Regions from separate parts of the Desulfuribacillus alkaliarsenatis genome, predicted to be linked through region 1. Evidence: riboswitches for the same ligand, from Rfam matches in the RefSeq annotation. Region 1 holds a riboswitch; each other region holds the start of a gene.

Region 1 (3,987 bases):
TGCCAAATTAGGAGGGTTAATAATGGAGCAACAATTTATCAAAAACATCCCGTTTTCACAAGCTTTAAGCATGCAAAATTTGGTCGAGTATCAGGAAGGTAGAGTTGTCAGTTTAACGCTAACGCAGAGGCCGAGCTTTAATATGACGTTGTTTGCCTTTGAAAAAGGTGAAGGAATCAGTGCCCATTCAGCACCAGGGGATGCATTAGTGCATATCTTAGACGGGAAAGCTGAAATTACTATTGGAGACGAAAAAATAATTGCATCTGCAGGAGAAGTTGTAGTTATGCCAGCAAATATTCCTCATGCACTAGGTGCGGTAGAGCGTTTTAAAATGTTTTTAGTCGTTGTTAAACCTTAGTAAAAAGCCGACAAAATAAATACCTAACATAATAAATATTCTAGTTAATGCCTCTACAAACAACTTGAAATGTTGCTTTTGTAGGGGTTTTCATTGTGGATTATAAAATTTCTTTATGAAAGTAATAAAGTAAGATACAATGGTATTAAGAAAAATATGGGTGTAGGGGGAGTTAGAATGTCTGCTCAGTACTGGGAATCGATTATTGATGCATTATTTCATAACAGTCCTGATGCTATTGTGTACTTTGATAAGGAAGAACGGATTCGGAATGTTAATCAGAAATTTTCGGAGATTTTTGGCTACACCCTAGAACAAGTACATGGTAAAAATGTTAATGAAGTAGTAGACCCAGAAAACAGAATGCATAATTATGCATCTGCGGAAATTCTGCAGGGCAAGAATATTATTAGGGAAACTGTTCGTTATACTAAAGATGGAAATGAAGTGCCTGTAATTATAAGGGGAGTCCCACTGATGTTAGATGGTGAGGTCGTCGGGGGATACGGAACATATATCAATATGACTGATTTAAGCTTAGCTAAAGAGCAGGTTAGCATCTACTCCCATGCATTAGAATATAGCCCTAATTCAATTATAATGACAGATGTACAGGGGACCATTACATATGTTAACAATCGTTTTACTAAAGTGACAGGTTATTCGTCGGAAGAAGTAATTGGCAGCAATCCCCGTATCTTAAGCTCTGGCAATACAGCAGAAGAGGTTTATGCTGATCTTTGGAATACAATAAAAATTGGTGGTATATGGCGTGGAGAATTGCAAAACCGAAAGAAGAATGGTCTGTTGTTCTGGGAGTCTGTTTCTATATCTAGTATAAAGAATGTCGATAATGAAATAATCCGTTTTGTAGCCGTCAAAGAAGATATTAGCGAGCGAAAAGAGCTAGAACGGAGCAATTACTACCTAGCATATCATGACCCGTTGACGGGACTACCTAATAGAGTAAGCTTTATTAACCACATTAATAGACTTCTTGATGACAAAGGTCACAAAGATTTTGCAGTATTGATCATTGATCTTGATCGTTTTAAAAATATTAACGATTCCCTAGGGCATGATTTTGGAGATCTTTTGCTACAAGCTGTAACTGAGCGATTACAGGAAAGCTTAGACAGCAAATCTAGAGTTTTTCGGGTTGGTGGAGATGAGTTTACCGTTGTATATGAAGGAAGTCAGAAATTAACGGATACTGCTGAGAATATCCTAACGATTTTTAAGGAGCCCTTTGAAATAATCGATAGGCGAATTTACATGACTGTAAGTGTGGGGGTGAGTATTTATCCGCAAGATGGCATTGAAGTCAATATGTTATTAAAAAATGCTGATGTAGCAATGTATGCTGCAAAAAATAAAGGTAGAAATCAGTATGTTTTTTACCAAACTTCAATGAATGAACGTGCCGAAGAGCTGCTGCTATTAGAAAATGAGTTAAGACAAGCGCTAGAGAAGGAACAGCTAGTTTTATATTATCAGCCTCAAATAGATATAAAAACTAAAAATATAATCGGATTAGAAGCGTTGGTTAGGTGGAATCATCCAAGGTTAAAGTTTGTGTCCCCTGCGGATTTTATACCATTAGCTGAAGAGACAGGTTTAATTGTGCAGATTGGTGAGTGGGTGCTAAAGACAGCGTGCAAGACAATGAAAAAGTTATTAGAGACAAACTTTCCAGCGACTAATATGGCGGTTAATATATCTGTAAAACAATTTACGCATCAAGGCTTTATAGAGACGGTAGAACAGGCATTACAGGAGGCTAATTTAGAGCCGCGCTATTTGGATTTAGAGGTTACAGAGAGCTTGGCCATGAATGATGTAGAGTGGGTGGCTGAGACGTTGCATGTTCTCAGGAGAATAGGTGTAACGATTTCGATTGATGATTTTGGTACTGGTTACTCTTCTTTGAACAATTTTAGAAGCCTTCCGATTAACAAGCTAAAGATAGATAAATCATTCGTAAATAGGGTCACCTTTGACCAAAAGGATGATGCTATTGTTAAATCTGTGATAAATCTTGCCCATAGCTTAAACCTTACGGTGATTGCTGAAGGTGTAGAGACTTTAGATCAGTTTGAATTACTTCGTAATTATCGCTGTGATGCATTTCAAGGATATTTATTTAGTAAGCCCGTTCCAGAGGGGAAGTTAAATTCATTGCTAATGTCACTAAAATAGTTAGCAATAGAAGGAAAATTGTTAAAAAGCAGAAAAATGTAGAAATTTATTGCAAAAATATATTGAAGTTAATAGATAGGTGATGTAGTATACTAGTTGGGAAATTAAACGTAGGTAATTGGTCGTATTTGTCGCTAAGCACAATAATATAAAATGTTCAGAAAATAGCAAACTGACTGAAAGGTCAGGACGCAAAGCTATGGGTCTAAGTCTATGTAATATAGATATGATAGCCAAGTTGCCTAACATTCTAAGAAATGGGGGTAGCTATTTATAGCTGCCCTATTCTGTTTTTCTGGATATTGGTAATAAGTTTACTTTGTTTGACAAAATAAGCCAAATAATAAGTGCGTAATGATCTAATATTTCCAAATAGAAGTATGTGTTAATGAAATAGTTGGAGATGAGGAGGAGTGTAATGAAAAGGACTACGTTTGTAATTATAGCAAGTTTTATGGTTCTAGCAGTTGTATATCCGGTGTATGGACAAGCTGATGAACAAATTAGAGTTTCTGGAGCAAGTACGATGTTTCCGTTTGTTGCAGAAATATTGGAGCTACACAAAGAAATACATGGTGTGGAATTTGAGATTGCTGCTGGTGGAAGTGGAACAGGGATTAATAATACTATCTCTGGAGCATCGGATATAGGAATGGCTTCAAGGTCAATAAGTGATAGTGAGAAGCTGCAAGTAGAAGATTTATTAGTTGGATTAGATACAATTGTCTTCGTTGTTAACGAAAGGAATCCAATTAATGAAATTTCACAAGCTCAATTAAAGGAAATGTATAGTCAAGAAAACGTAACCTGGGAGCGTTTTGGTTGGACTAATACACCTATTGTATTAGTATCTAAGGAGATAGGTAGAGCTACACTTGATCTGTTCGAAGATTTTGCAGGAATAAAAAGCCCATACAGGGAGCAACAAGAAACGCCTAAAATTTTAGAAAGTGCCATAGAAGTAGGGGCTAACCTTGAGGTTGCGACTATAGTAGGAGGAATTCCAAATGCTATAGGTTACTTATCTTTAGGGACTGCTGTAGAGTTGCAAGAACGCGGTATGCCAATCAAGATATTACGCTTAGAAGGCGTAGAAGCTACGACTGATAATATCGTAAATGGAAGTTATCCTATCTTAAGGGAATTGAATGTGGTTTATCGTGCAGATAATGAAGCCAAGGTCCAATCACTATTAGAGCTATTACTTAGTGACCAAGGGCAGGAAATTATTGAAAAACACTCATTCATTCCAGTGAATTAAGGAGGGCATCATGAAAATATCTATTGGTAGAAAAATCATTATTCCCTTTGCAGTTCTTGGGATATTCACTGTAATCGCGCTGATTGGGAGCTTTGTTCATCAAAACAGTACGATGTCGTCGTTGTTAGAATTAGAGCATAATGTAGCATATATAGAAAGCCAATCA
Region 2 (3,987 bases), on a different contig from region 1:
CACTTACAGAAGTGTCACAGAAAATGTCGAACAGTGATTTGCGATTTGAGCCAGTTAATATCAATTCAAGTTATGAGTTAAACACATTAGGTGATGCATTTAACACTATGAGTGAAAAAATTCGTGAACTGGTAAAATCCTTACAAACAAAGAACAATGATTTGCGAGAAGCTGCAAATGTATTGAAGGTGAATTCACAACAATCAATTAAAGCCTCCGATATGACATCAGATGCGATTCATGATGTGGCTCGTAGCGCTGAAACGCAGTTAACTAGCGCTAAAGAGACATCTGTTGCTATGGAAGAAATGGCTGTAGGGATAGGTAGGGTGGCTGAAACATCAACGCTAGTTGCAGAATCATCTAACGAGATGCGTATTAAGGCGCAAGAAGGAAATAGTTCGATGAAAAGCAGTATTGAAAGTATATCAATGATTAGAGATGGTGTAACGGAAACATCGCATATTATCAACGAATTGAAAACAGACTCAGAGGAGATTGGCGGGATAGCCAATATCATATCAGAGATTTCTGAGCAGACTAATCTTTTAGCACTGAACGCTGCTATTGAAGCCGCTAGGGCAGGAGAAGCAGGCAAGGGTTTTGCTGTGGTAGCTGATGAAATACGTAAGTTAGCTGATCAAACATCGAAATCTACTGGTAAGATATATCAAATAATACAACAAATTCAGAACAAAACAATACAGGCTTCCGCTTCTATGGAGGGCAGTAAGCAAGAAGTTGAGAAAGGAATAAAAGTTTTTGAAGAAGTAACTAATATATTCTCGGAGATTGTAACCTCTGTAGAAGGTGTTGCTTCCCAGGTTGAGGACTTATCTGCTATCGCGGAACAAATGTCTGCTAGCTCGGAAGAAGTAACTGCTTCAGTACAAGAACTGGCTAGTACATCAAGTGCTACAACTGATAGAACTCAAGACATTACAAAAATGGCTGAAGAGCAGTTGGTTATTATGAAAACGGTTGTAAACGCAGCAGAGCAGTTGAACGATATGGCAGAAGACTTACAAGAACTGAGCAAAAGTTTTAAATTATAAATTGCAAAATTTGTATTTCATATAGTATAATTTAATAAAACTTGACTAGAGAAAAAACTATATACTGTATTGGAAGCAAAGAAGAGTCATCTATTATTTGGGCGCTTTAGATGATTATGAGCGAGTAGCGCAACCGACCATACTTATGGTCGGTTTTTTGTGTGCATATAGAATGGATAGGGGATAGGTTTCGTGAGAAAAATTGCATTAATTGATGACAGTAAAACATTTCGTGTTTATGCAAGGCAGATTCTAGAGCAAGAGCAATATCAAGTGGAAGAATTTAACGACGCTGAGGTGTTTTTTAATGTGACAAAGGACTTCAATGAGTATGCTCTGATTATTACAGACTTACATATGCCTGGTATGAGCGGGCTGACAGCATTGGAGAACATTCGCTTCAACCCAATTACGGAAAAAATCCCTGTTCTTTTAATTACAGGGAAGCCTTCGAAGGACGTAGTAGAGCTTGCGGTACGCTATAAAGTGAATGACTTTATAAGTAAACCATTTACTTCTGATGTATTGCTTTCACGTGTTAACAAAATCTTAAAATAATAACGCTTTCATTGTGTGAAGTTGGGTAAAAGCTTGGACAATGACAGTGTTGAGATGGTAGAATATAAGTACTAAAAGAGTAACAAAAGCATATAATAAAAAGCTTGAAATTACTATTTTAAAAGGAGTGTTTGCTATGGTTATGGACCAGAAGCCAAGAACGGTTGTGCACTTTAAGAGTGAAGAACGTAGAACAGTCAATGAAATTGCGGATTTCCTCAGAGTTGTTGCTGACAAGCTTGACACACAAGGTTCATTTCAAATTGAACAAGCAGGCGAGCAGTTTGATATCAGACCTGAAGGCAACACAAAGCTAGAGCTTAAGTATGAAAGCAAAGGTGAACGGCACAAGTTTGAAATAGAAATTGAATGGAAGCCTGGCCAAGAAGATAAATCATTTACAATAAGATAGATTGAATTAATCAGTCTTTTTCGTTAATAAGTTTAATGAAAAAGACTTTTTTCAGTAGTGACAGTAAACGTTCAGTAGAAGTTTAGTAGAGCGTAGTTATGGGGGAAAAAGCCATGGGGAAATCACGCAAATTTGCTATTATTGCCGCAAGTTTACTTATTTTAGCCATTATTATTGGAGTAATTGGATGTAGTAATGTTAAATCTGATAATGCCGAAGATAGAATAGTGCTAGTTGTTACTAAAGACCAATCTGATACGGCTAGCTTAAACCCTACCAGGTTGTTGGTGGCTGCGGAGATGGCCTTGGCGGATTACAATAAAAATTCTAACGCTGTATCATTAAGGAATCACTTTATAACATATACTGGTGAAGAAGTGAATGGTTACCAGATGGCAAAAAAATATTTAGATAAAAATTCAGAAGATGTAGTTGCAATAGTTGGAGACTTTAATAGTCCAGGAACTGAATTACTTGCTGATTTGGCAGAAGAGTATAGGATACCTCATTTATCTTTTTTTGCAATAGATGAGGCTATTTTTACTGACAATAAGTGGAGCTTTTCCTATCGCAGTAGATTAGTACAAGAGAAAGAAATAGCCAAAGAATTGTTACTAAACCACTTAGATGCAGAAAGTATCACAGTAGTACATTCTGATTTGCAAAATGTTGCACAAAGGTGGAACGATATACGTCTGATGTTAGAAGCAGAGGGAGTTGCTATAAAAGATGTTGAAGAATTTGCTAGTGGCGTACAAGATTTTCGCAGTTACATTAACTGGTTGAAAGCTGAGGAAGATAGTTATGATGTAATTGCAGCCTTCCTAGGATCTGCCCAAATCGAGCATTTTTTACAGCAGCTTGCTATCGCTAAAGTGCAAAAACCTATTTTTTTAACAGGAGTAACAATCAGTATTGAGGGGATAGCTGATTTACAAGGAATTGATTTACCTATGTATACTTTTGTACCAGAAATATTTCTGAAGGTTGATCAAACGGATGATTTAGAGTTTCAATCATTTGTAGAAAGATATAGGGTAGCGATAGGCTATCACCGTTTTGATACACTCGGACCTTGGGTATACGATGGCTTTAGCTTGTTATATGAGTTAGTTGAGTCTGAAATTGTTGCTAATAGTAGTGACATTACCAGTGCGCTTAAGGAGCAATTACATAGCTATAATCAAGAACGGATGGTAGGACCTATTGCTTTTGATGATCATGGTATGTTAGTGGATAGCACATTTAGAATTGTACAAATTAGCGAGGGTTTTTTTGCTGAGGTGAACTATTAAATGAATCTCCTAGATTGGTTTTTACTTAATAATAGACTTAAACTGCGGTTTTTCAGTTTCTTCATGTCTGCTGGGCTGATTATAATTTTTTTAATCGGTATATTTGTCTATTTTTATATCACAACTACGATGGTTACTACCTATGAAAAAGAGGCGGAGAAGGTTGTTGAACGGTACGAAGCAAGAATATTATCTTTTATTGAAGAAGAAAAGCAAAGATTGCAAAACTATCATAATGTGTTAGGGGCAACCTATCCAAAGCAAATCATTGATATAATAGATAGTGATTCACGATATTTTGAGTCGATTTTTCTTGATAAACAAGGGATCGTTAAATATGCAACTGATCCTGTGAGAATCGGTTATAACTATCAAGGTAGGGACATTTATAAGCAAGCAGTCAACACCCATGAAGCCATTTTTGATACGAGATATCATCCATTTGAGCAATATTTGATAATAGACATAATCATCCCTGTCTTTGACGCCCGTGATGAATTATCTTATATTGCTGTCCATCAATTAAATCCAAGCTGGATAGAAGGGCTGCTGGCCCAAGAGCACGCATATGACGATGGCGATGTTATTATGTTCGATAAAGAAGGAATAATTTTTTTGAACATAAGTCAAATGGGTGATGGAGATGAACAGTTAAACACTCACCATA
Region 3 (3,987 bases), on a different contig from region 1:
GTGTGCTAATATAATTTCGCCTTCCTCCACAGCTGCTGTTGTGTATAACCCAGCTACATCTGCTATTGAAGAAAATGCTTGATAATGTACCGCTGATTCAGGTAACGATTTGACCTGTAACATATCATTTCTAATAATAGTATTGGCGTTGATTCGTTCTTTGGCTACCACTACCTCTTTTGTTCGCTCGCTAGCAATAACCTCTGTCTGTACTTCATTAATATAATTATAAAAAAGGGCTGTAGTGATAAGACCCATCACAATTGCCAGTATGAAAAATATTTTTGATCTCATAAGTTTCACCCCATGCTTTTATTTTACTAATCGTATTGCGTATGCCCCTCTATTAACTGCACCAGCTTCAATTGTTCCTCTACCTGCCCGTTCTATAAACATACCTGTAATGCTGGTATCTTTACTGTCCATAGGCTCAGTGATGTAAAAGTAGGCAAAGCCCGTAATCTTGACTTCTTTCATTTGATTTTGGTGGTGATTATATGGTTGGTATACAGGTACTAATATAACCCTCGAACAGTTTCTATGATACGTTTCACCGACAGGGTGGGGACAAGAATCAATTCGCTGTTTAATAGATGACCTAGTTTTGCCTGCTATGTTTCCTGTTTGCGTATCAAGGATATCACCTACGCTTAACATGTTTTGATAACCGTATAGTAGGTTATCTTCATACCTATTTGCACCAGGACCACCTAAGGCTAATATCCCGAAATTCCCTGTATCAACATCTTCTTCATCAACCTTAAGCTTATAAATTGTATTATATTGTAGAGGTATGTTCTCATCGATTCCTAAGGGAGCTGCTCCGTATGCCCCTCCTATCGTAGCAATTTGCGCTTTAGCCTCTACTTCTACGACAACCACATCTTTCCCAAATATGCTCATAAACGGTAGGGACATTGGTTTTTGGAGTTTAACGTGCACATATTCGTTCATATTTATCTTTAACTCGTATAGACTTTCCTGCTCTTGGTGGGCGATTAAAACTTCAATTGCAACATTATTTACAGCGTTATTAGAATTTGTTAATTCCTGTGCACTGGAAAGTACGGTTGCATTGGCTGTTTTTTGCAGGTGACTCTTAGTTACATATAATGTTCCACCATCAATTACAAGACCTGACATCGCTATTAACCCTAATAAAGCAAAGGCTACTATTACAAGTGTACTTCCACGTTGATTTTTGCAACCTGTCCCAAATAATAAACTTGTGATATATTTTATATGTCTCATAGGGATTCCTCTCATTCAATTCGAATAGTGGATTTTGTCTCTATCTTTAATGGAAATGTTATTATCTTTGAAACAAATGGAGTCATAATTTCCATAGGATATTCTAAAGTTATTGTTACATATTCACCAGATACCCGTTGATTTTCATTTAGTGAAATGTGCATTTGTAAATCTTCTTGATTATTTACATGGGTATAGCTATTGATAAATGATTGCAATTCCTGATCATTCGCACCCAAGCTTGCTAATCTCACTGTTTCTTGGGTAGCAAGGTGTAAATGCATGTTTGTATATAAAAACCTTCCAAAATCTATTACACCAATCAGTAGTATAATTAAAATGGGTAATAATAGAGCCATTTCTACAAGGGACTGCCCTTTTTCATTTTTCCTTAGCATTAGAACCACCCATTTCCGAATAAACTAATAATTGCTCCAAGGGCAATTGCTACCCCATATGGATAAGTGAGCTGATGATTCTTGCGATTTACCCAGATAGGAGTCTTCAACCCTAAGCGTAAACTACCGATGAAATATCCAATTGCCTTCAATCTTTGTACAAAACCTTTTCTAAAGAGCATTATCATAATTGCAATAATTGCCCCAAAAATAGCCATAAATAATGCTGTATTTATTACAAATGATACTCCTTTTATGGCTCCAATAAGTGCTAGTAATTTGACATCACCTGCACCTATGCCGCCCATCATATATGGTATTATAAGTATTAGTAGTCCTGTAAATAAGCCCATTAGTGCAAAAGTTAATCCTTCCCAGCCTGTCATAACAATGTGGATAATAAGTGTAATAATCAGTGCTGGAAGGAGAACTTTATTATATATTTTGCGACTACGAATATCTGTCACTACACAAATTACTAATGTAATTATAAGTACTGCATTTAACCACATTGTCAGATACCTCACTCTCTTTTTTAGAAATGGCCTTACGCAAACGTACGTAAGGCCATTTCTAAAAGTTAAATTTCTAATTTACATTTATTAAGGAGTATTTTCACGGTTGGTAACAATATTAACTACTCCATCATACATTTCAATGATTTGCTCTCTTAATAATGCCAATGCTCCTACTACTGCTACTGCGATTAAACCTAGAACTAAACCATACTCCGTCATCCCTTGACCTTCTTCTTCAATTAATAATCCTTTAAATTTGTTTAACATATTAACAACCTCCAATTTTTATTTTTTAGTTTGTAATTTTAATATCTGACCAATATCAACTTTTTTCTTGTTAATGACTCCTACTGGAAGCTCTATGATGTCTCTAGTATGCTTGTGAATACTTCCAATTGTGTTAGGTTTTAATTCATGCTGTACAGCTATTACCTGTTGTTTTTCATCCAGATAAACTACATCTATTGGATATCTCATGAAGAAGGTATGTATCGATCGGCAGGGGGAAAGATATAAAGCATTACCTTCTTGAAGTCTAGCTGTAAACATTAAACCCTTTAACCTTGACCAGAAGCTTGTTGCCATCTGTACATCATCGGCTATCGTGACACCTGTGGTTTGATTGACTAACGCCAATATCCCTCCTCCTTCTGAAAAATAAAATGATCCCTGCCTTCTTCCGAAAGTAGGGATACTGCAATTGAAAAAAACACCCTAATCTTTCGGTAGCTGGCTGGCATAATGCACGTATGCATTGTAGCCCCTGTAGCTTTGCGTCACTGATTTTCATCAGCTTTGCCTTTATCGAGATTCAGCGATGTTTATCGTCCGAACCTTTTTATACTCTTATTATACGAAGCGCTATTTAGATATACCATCCACCTTTGTTTTCATTTTAATACTTGATAAATAACTGCTATTGTCACAATAAAGACAAGTTATAAAAGCCATATAAAAAGACTATAGAACTATGCTTTTTGAACGCGCAATTCTATAGTCGTAGTAATATGGTATCAATAGAGTGTTATATTCCATATATTTCTGTTTTTGTAATTGTTCCAAAAAGATTCCATAGTTCTATGTACCCAGTAAACTACCTACCCTAAAGGTCCCGCATTAATTATTAGCTAGGAATTTAGTCGCAAATGCTCCTTGTTATTACTTAATAACCTTTAGCAGTTCTTTAAACTTATCTCCTTTAGACACTTTTAAAAGTTCGAACAATGCCATTTCAACAGTGGTAAAGCTTGCTCCTAGTGAAACGATTTTTTCAATACCAGCATTTTTATTGGCTTCAGTTCTTGAAGATACAGCATCGATAACAACTTCAACATCAAAGTTTTTACTTAATAAGTCAACTGCCGTTTGATATATACAAATGTGTGTCTCTATACCAGCCAATAACACTTGATTCTTATTAACTGCTAATAGCCTATTAATAAAATCTTCGTTCTCGCAACAGCTGTAGCAATGTTTTTCTATAGGCTGCCAATCTGCAAATAATCCTTTAACTTCATCAACCGTAGCGCCTAACCCTTCTGGATATTGTTCTACTACTATGATTGGTATTTCCAAAATCTGTGCACCTTTGATAAGCTTTTGTAAGTTAATAAATAGGTTTTCCTTGTCAAACATTGATTGTGCTAGCTTACCCTGTACATCAACTACTACTAAAACAGTATTATCTTTATCTAGCATAACTTATTCTCCTCCAATATATAGGTTGTTTTTTATTATTTTACATTATTTATTAACACAAAAAAAGAGATCATAAGATCTCTTTTAGCTTATAGGTATTGCATCTGTTGGACAGGACTCTG
Region 4 (3,987 bases), on a different contig from region 1:
TACTTGCTGCGTCATTTGTATGCAAGGTACTAAGTACTAGGTGTCCTGTAGTAGCTGAACGGACTGCTATTTCGGCAGTCTCGCGATCACGTATCTCACCAACCATGATAATGTCAGGGTCTTGGCGAAGGATTGAGCGCAGACCATTGGCAAAGGTCATACCAACCTTCGTATTAACTTGAATTTGGTTAATACGATCAAGTACATACTCGACTGGGTCTTCGACCGTTACGATATTTTTTTGATTGTCATTAATTTCATTCAAGGCTGCGTACAGTGTGGTTGTTTTACCACTACCAGTTGGACCTGTTATTAATATTACGCCATAGGTTTGCTTTAACGTTTCTCTAAATCGTTCTTCCACCTGCTGATTCATGCCTAGTTCATATACAGAAAACAACACATTAGTCTTATCTAATAAACGTATAACTACCTTTTCTCCAAAAATTGTTGGTAGTGTTGAAATACGTAGGTCAACGTTGTTGTTACCTGACTTAATTTGTATACGTCCATCCTGGGGTACACGCTTCTCGGAGATATCCATATCTGCCATAATCTTAATCCTAGATACCAGCGATGGATGTGTTTGCTTGGGTAATTCCATCATATCTTGGAGGATACCATCAATCCTATAACGTACACGTAGTAGTCTTTCTGCAGGCTCTATGTGAATATCTGAAGCCTTTTCTTTAATCGATTGTTGGATAATAGCATTTACTGCCTTAGTAATCGGTGCTTCATCTGTAGCGTTTGCTAGCTCATCAAGGTTAATCGTATCAGTGATGCTATCATCTTGCTTCTGCATTTCTTTAAGCTGTCCACCAAAGGCTTGACGTACTGAATCTGTCAGACCAAAGTATCTAGAAATTACTCTATCGAGCTCATGCTCAGTAGCAATCACAGGCTCCACCTCATAGCCCGTAGCCATTTTCACATCATCAAAGGCTACTAAGTTTAATGGATCTGCCATTGCTAAACGTAAAGTATTATCGCGCTTTTCAATTGGAATAATTTTATGCCTTCTTGCTAAATCTCCATCAATTAGCTTAACAATTTTCGGGTCTAATCGTAGCTTGTGCAGGGCAATCTGTGGAATACCCAACTGAAACTCTAGCACTTCGTTTATACTCTGCTGGGTAATAAAACCAAGCTGAATTAGCGCCTCCCCTAAGCGTACTCCCATTTCCTTTTGAACTCTCAAGGCTTCCTGAAGCTGTGATTCCGTTATTAGATTAGATTCTACAAGTAAATCTCCTAGACGTTTTTTCCCAGGTTTAGCCATGTTGTACCTCCGCAAATATTAATTATCTATGCTAATTATAAACCGTTATCTGCTTTATTGTCATTCAATAATTATATATAAAAAAGACCCCATGACAAAAATCATGTGGGTCGGTTTCACTACTAGCTCCTTCTAACCCAAGTGACCATAATAGAGGTTAGATGTCATAACTCCCATATTTATATGTATTCTACAAAAAAGTGATAATTCCTTTAAATTATTATAAAAAATTAGGTATTAAGGCTTCCAAACTTTTGTAGAGTTCGGTCCTTTTGTACTACCTATTGCTTGTCGTACCTTTTCCACCATTTATGTTATTTGCATTTCTATGTCGTTCTCCAATTTCTATAATTCTAGGAACTGAATCGTAGGAATTACTAGTAATCAGCTCTTGTTGTGGCTGGTTGTTAGAATCCCATACCCTATACAAATCGATTGTATATCCCACTTCCCCAGCTCCGACTACATGCTCACTCAAAGGACTTAATGCTGTATTTAAGTAATACTCAACTTCAGGCTGAATAGTTCGTTTGTTTCTCGTTTCTAATGAGTAGTTGATATAATCTGTCTGATTGCCGAACACCTGAACTTCAACCTTATTATCGAGAATTTTCAAACTGACATACATGTTTCTTCTTTTAGAGTTTGTCAGTTTTAAATCTTCTGATTTCTTAACTACGGACGCATCATACCCTAGTGGCGCATATGGAACTGGACGACTGTTATTATGATGCTCCATAATGTCTAGTCCTGCCTTAAGCGCAGCAACATAGAGGGTAGTAGCAACCTGTGACACACCACCACCGTAGCCCTCTGAGCTTGAATCATTTTCCACTCCTGGTGCAATCGTGTATCCATTGTTAGCAGTATATGGACTAGCTAGCTCATTAAAAGAAAAGGCCGCCTGTGGTGAGATTACAAAATGTTCTATACGCTCGACTGAACGCATCATGTTATGAAGCTGGTTCCTATCTGTCGTATCAATTACTGTCGTATAGGTAGCAAAATGGCGATTAACGTCATGCAACTCCCTTGCTGACACCCTAGGCATCACCTCATTTAAAGCTACCTGAAAGTAATCTGCTGGAAATGCGTAAGCGATAGCGTTCTGAATCTCCATAATCAATTGCTCAATATTTAGGACTGATCCTATTTGCTCAGCTGTTTTTTCGATTCTATTGCCTACTTTATAAACAGTAGCATCGATGACAGGTATATTAACTTGAGTCGCTATCTCTTCTAAATACTCCTGTAATTTTAGGCGGTCATATTGAAAGACTAATGGAATGTGCTGGCGACTAGAGAGAGATGTCAAGGCAAATGCTTCCTCTACTGTTGTCTCTACGTCATAGCGAATCTGCAATTCTACAACTGGAATAATCCATAATTGCTCATCAATTTGAATAGTAATCTGTTTGCTATCTATATTAATTAATGCTCGCTCGATAGCATCTATAGCACCTTCTTTTGTCATATTTTCTAATGGAACACCTGCTACAGAGTAATTATTTTCCATGATGGGACGTTCATTTTCATTAGTGTCCACTTTTTCAGTAATTAAATATGCCATATTACTAATCACTAATAAAGGGACTAGAAAAATGATAAATAATAGCACGCTTTGAGGTACTTGGTGTCCTTGCGTTTTTTTGTTCATCCCATCTTCTCCTTTAAGCCTTACACGCTGTCTCGCACATTTACTTAATTATTACTTTCACTTAATTATTATTAATCCGATACGCTCATGCTTAGTTCTAATAATTTGTTACGACCTAAAGCCTTAACCTCTAAAACTTGCTCTTCGGTCAAAATAGTTCCTGCTTGTATAAGCACTTTGCCATCCTCGCCTAAGAAGTCTCTCGTTACACGCTTTCCTTTTAAAAACAAAGCTTGTCTGTCTTCAAATTGTTTGGCAACATCAGCTGTTGAGTCGTTTGACTCTGCCTTTGACTCTACCTTCGGTTCTGCTTTCGGTTCTGCTGCCACTGCTTTTGGCTCTGCCATTGGAACATCCGCCACCTTAGGAGTAACAACTGCCTCATAAACGTTTGCTTCTGATATTGGTTCAGGCTTTTTTTCTGGTGCTTTTTGTGGAGCTTCTGGAGCTACAACTGGTTTTACTTCAGCTACTTTTACTGGTTCAACTGCAGCTCCACTAGACTTTTTTCCTGCTGACACTGCCTTTACAAAATCGTCAAAGGAAACTAGCTGCTCTGCAATATTCTCTACAACTACAACTACTTCTTTACCGAATGTCAAAATACTCTCTTCTAATATTACTTGACCATCAACTTCATTATTATTAGTTAAAACGCAGCCCAAGATTTTTCCAGACAGTTCATCTATATAGTACTCACTTACATTGCCTAATAATGAACCCTTCTTCGTCATAACCTTATTATTAACAATTTGTACATTCTTCTTAAGCATATCATGTGCTGATGGTGTGTCTGATAATTCAACAATTGAAGCATCGCTTTCAATTGTTACTGCGTAGTCACCTATACCTTCAATTTTCTCAAATGGAATTGCTTTAATACCAAATTCAAGGCTTAAAGTCTCTACGATTAGGTACTCTACAATCCCCTTCTCTGCATTAATTAATAGACTTCTAACATTCCCTACCTCTTTACCATCCATTATACTGAATATTGGAAGGCTTTTGATTTCGCTACTTTTTTTCATCTTTTAGTCACTCCTTCAAG

What was found. Region 1 has a riboswitch for cyclic di-GMP ahead of BHF68_RS03985 (phosphate ABC transporter substrate-binding protein). Riboswitches for the same ligand answer to the same signal wherever they lie in the genome.
Region 2: it holds a riboswitch for cyclic di-GMP, as region 1 does, so the genes downstream of both, BHF68_RS10145 (response regulator) here and BHF68_RS03985 (phosphate ABC transporter substrate-binding protein) in region 1, are expected to answer to the same signal.
Region 3: it holds a riboswitch for cyclic di-GMP, as region 1 does, so the genes downstream of both, BHF68_RS10945 (DUF192 domain-containing protein) here and BHF68_RS03985 (phosphate ABC transporter substrate-binding protein) in region 1, are expected to answer to the same signal.
Region 4: it holds a riboswitch for cyclic di-GMP, as region 1 does, so the genes downstream of both, BHF68_RS01185 (GspE/PulE family protein) here and BHF68_RS03985 (phosphate ABC transporter substrate-binding protein) in region 1, are expected to answer to the same signal.

What each region holds. Positions count from the first base shown of each region.
Region 1 covers NZ_MIJE01000002.1:70,962-74,948, reverse strand. The annotation lists gene BHF68_RS03995 (cupin domain-containing protein) at 23-361, shown strand; gene BHF68_RS03990 (sensor domain-containing protein) at 539-2,560, shown strand; cyclic di-GMP riboswitch class I at 2,717-2,806, shown strand; gene BHF68_RS03985 (phosphate ABC transporter substrate-binding protein) at 2,979-3,821, shown strand; gene BHF68_RS03980 (methyl-accepting chemotaxis protein) at 3,832-3,987, shown strand, end outside.
Region 2 covers NZ_MIJE01000031.1:84,047-88,033, reverse strand. The annotation lists gene BHF68_RS10150 (methyl-accepting chemotaxis protein) at 1-1,055, shown strand, start outside; cyclic di-GMP riboswitch class II at 1,118-1,203, shown strand; gene BHF68_RS10145 (response regulator) at 1,248-1,613, shown strand; gene BHF68_RS10140 (amphi-Trp domain-containing protein) at 1,750-2,025, shown strand; gene BHF68_RS10135 (ABC transporter substrate-binding protein) at 2,139-3,320, shown strand; gene BHF68_RS10130 (hybrid sensor histidine kinase/response regulator) at 3,321-3,987, shown strand, end outside.
Region 3 covers NZ_MIJE01000032.1:37,168-41,154, forward strand. The annotation lists gene cpaB (Flp pilus assembly protein CpaB) at 1-294, opposite strand, end outside; gene BHF68_RS10925 (pilus assembly protein TadG-related protein) at 313-1,251, opposite strand; gene BHF68_RS10930 (TadE/TadG family type IV pilus assembly protein) at 1,263-1,649, opposite strand; gene BHF68_RS10935 (A24 family peptidase) at 1,649-2,161, opposite strand; gene BHF68_RS10940 (Flp family type IVb pilin) at 2,252-2,434, opposite strand; gene BHF68_RS10945 (DUF192 domain-containing protein) at 2,453-2,803, opposite strand; cyclic di-GMP riboswitch class I at 2,889-2,977, opposite strand; gene BHF68_RS10950 (hydrolase) at 3,326-3,865, opposite strand; gene BHF68_RS10955 (ferredoxin) at 3,950-3,987, opposite strand, start outside.
Region 4 covers NZ_MIJE01000001.1:243,531-247,517, reverse strand. The annotation lists gene BHF68_RS01185 (GspE/PulE family protein) at 1-1,282, opposite strand, end outside; cyclic di-GMP riboswitch class II at 1,382-1,465, opposite strand; gene BHF68_RS01180 (VanW family protein) at 1,560-2,939, opposite strand; gene BHF68_RS01175 (PRC-barrel domain-containing protein) at 3,011-3,967, opposite strand.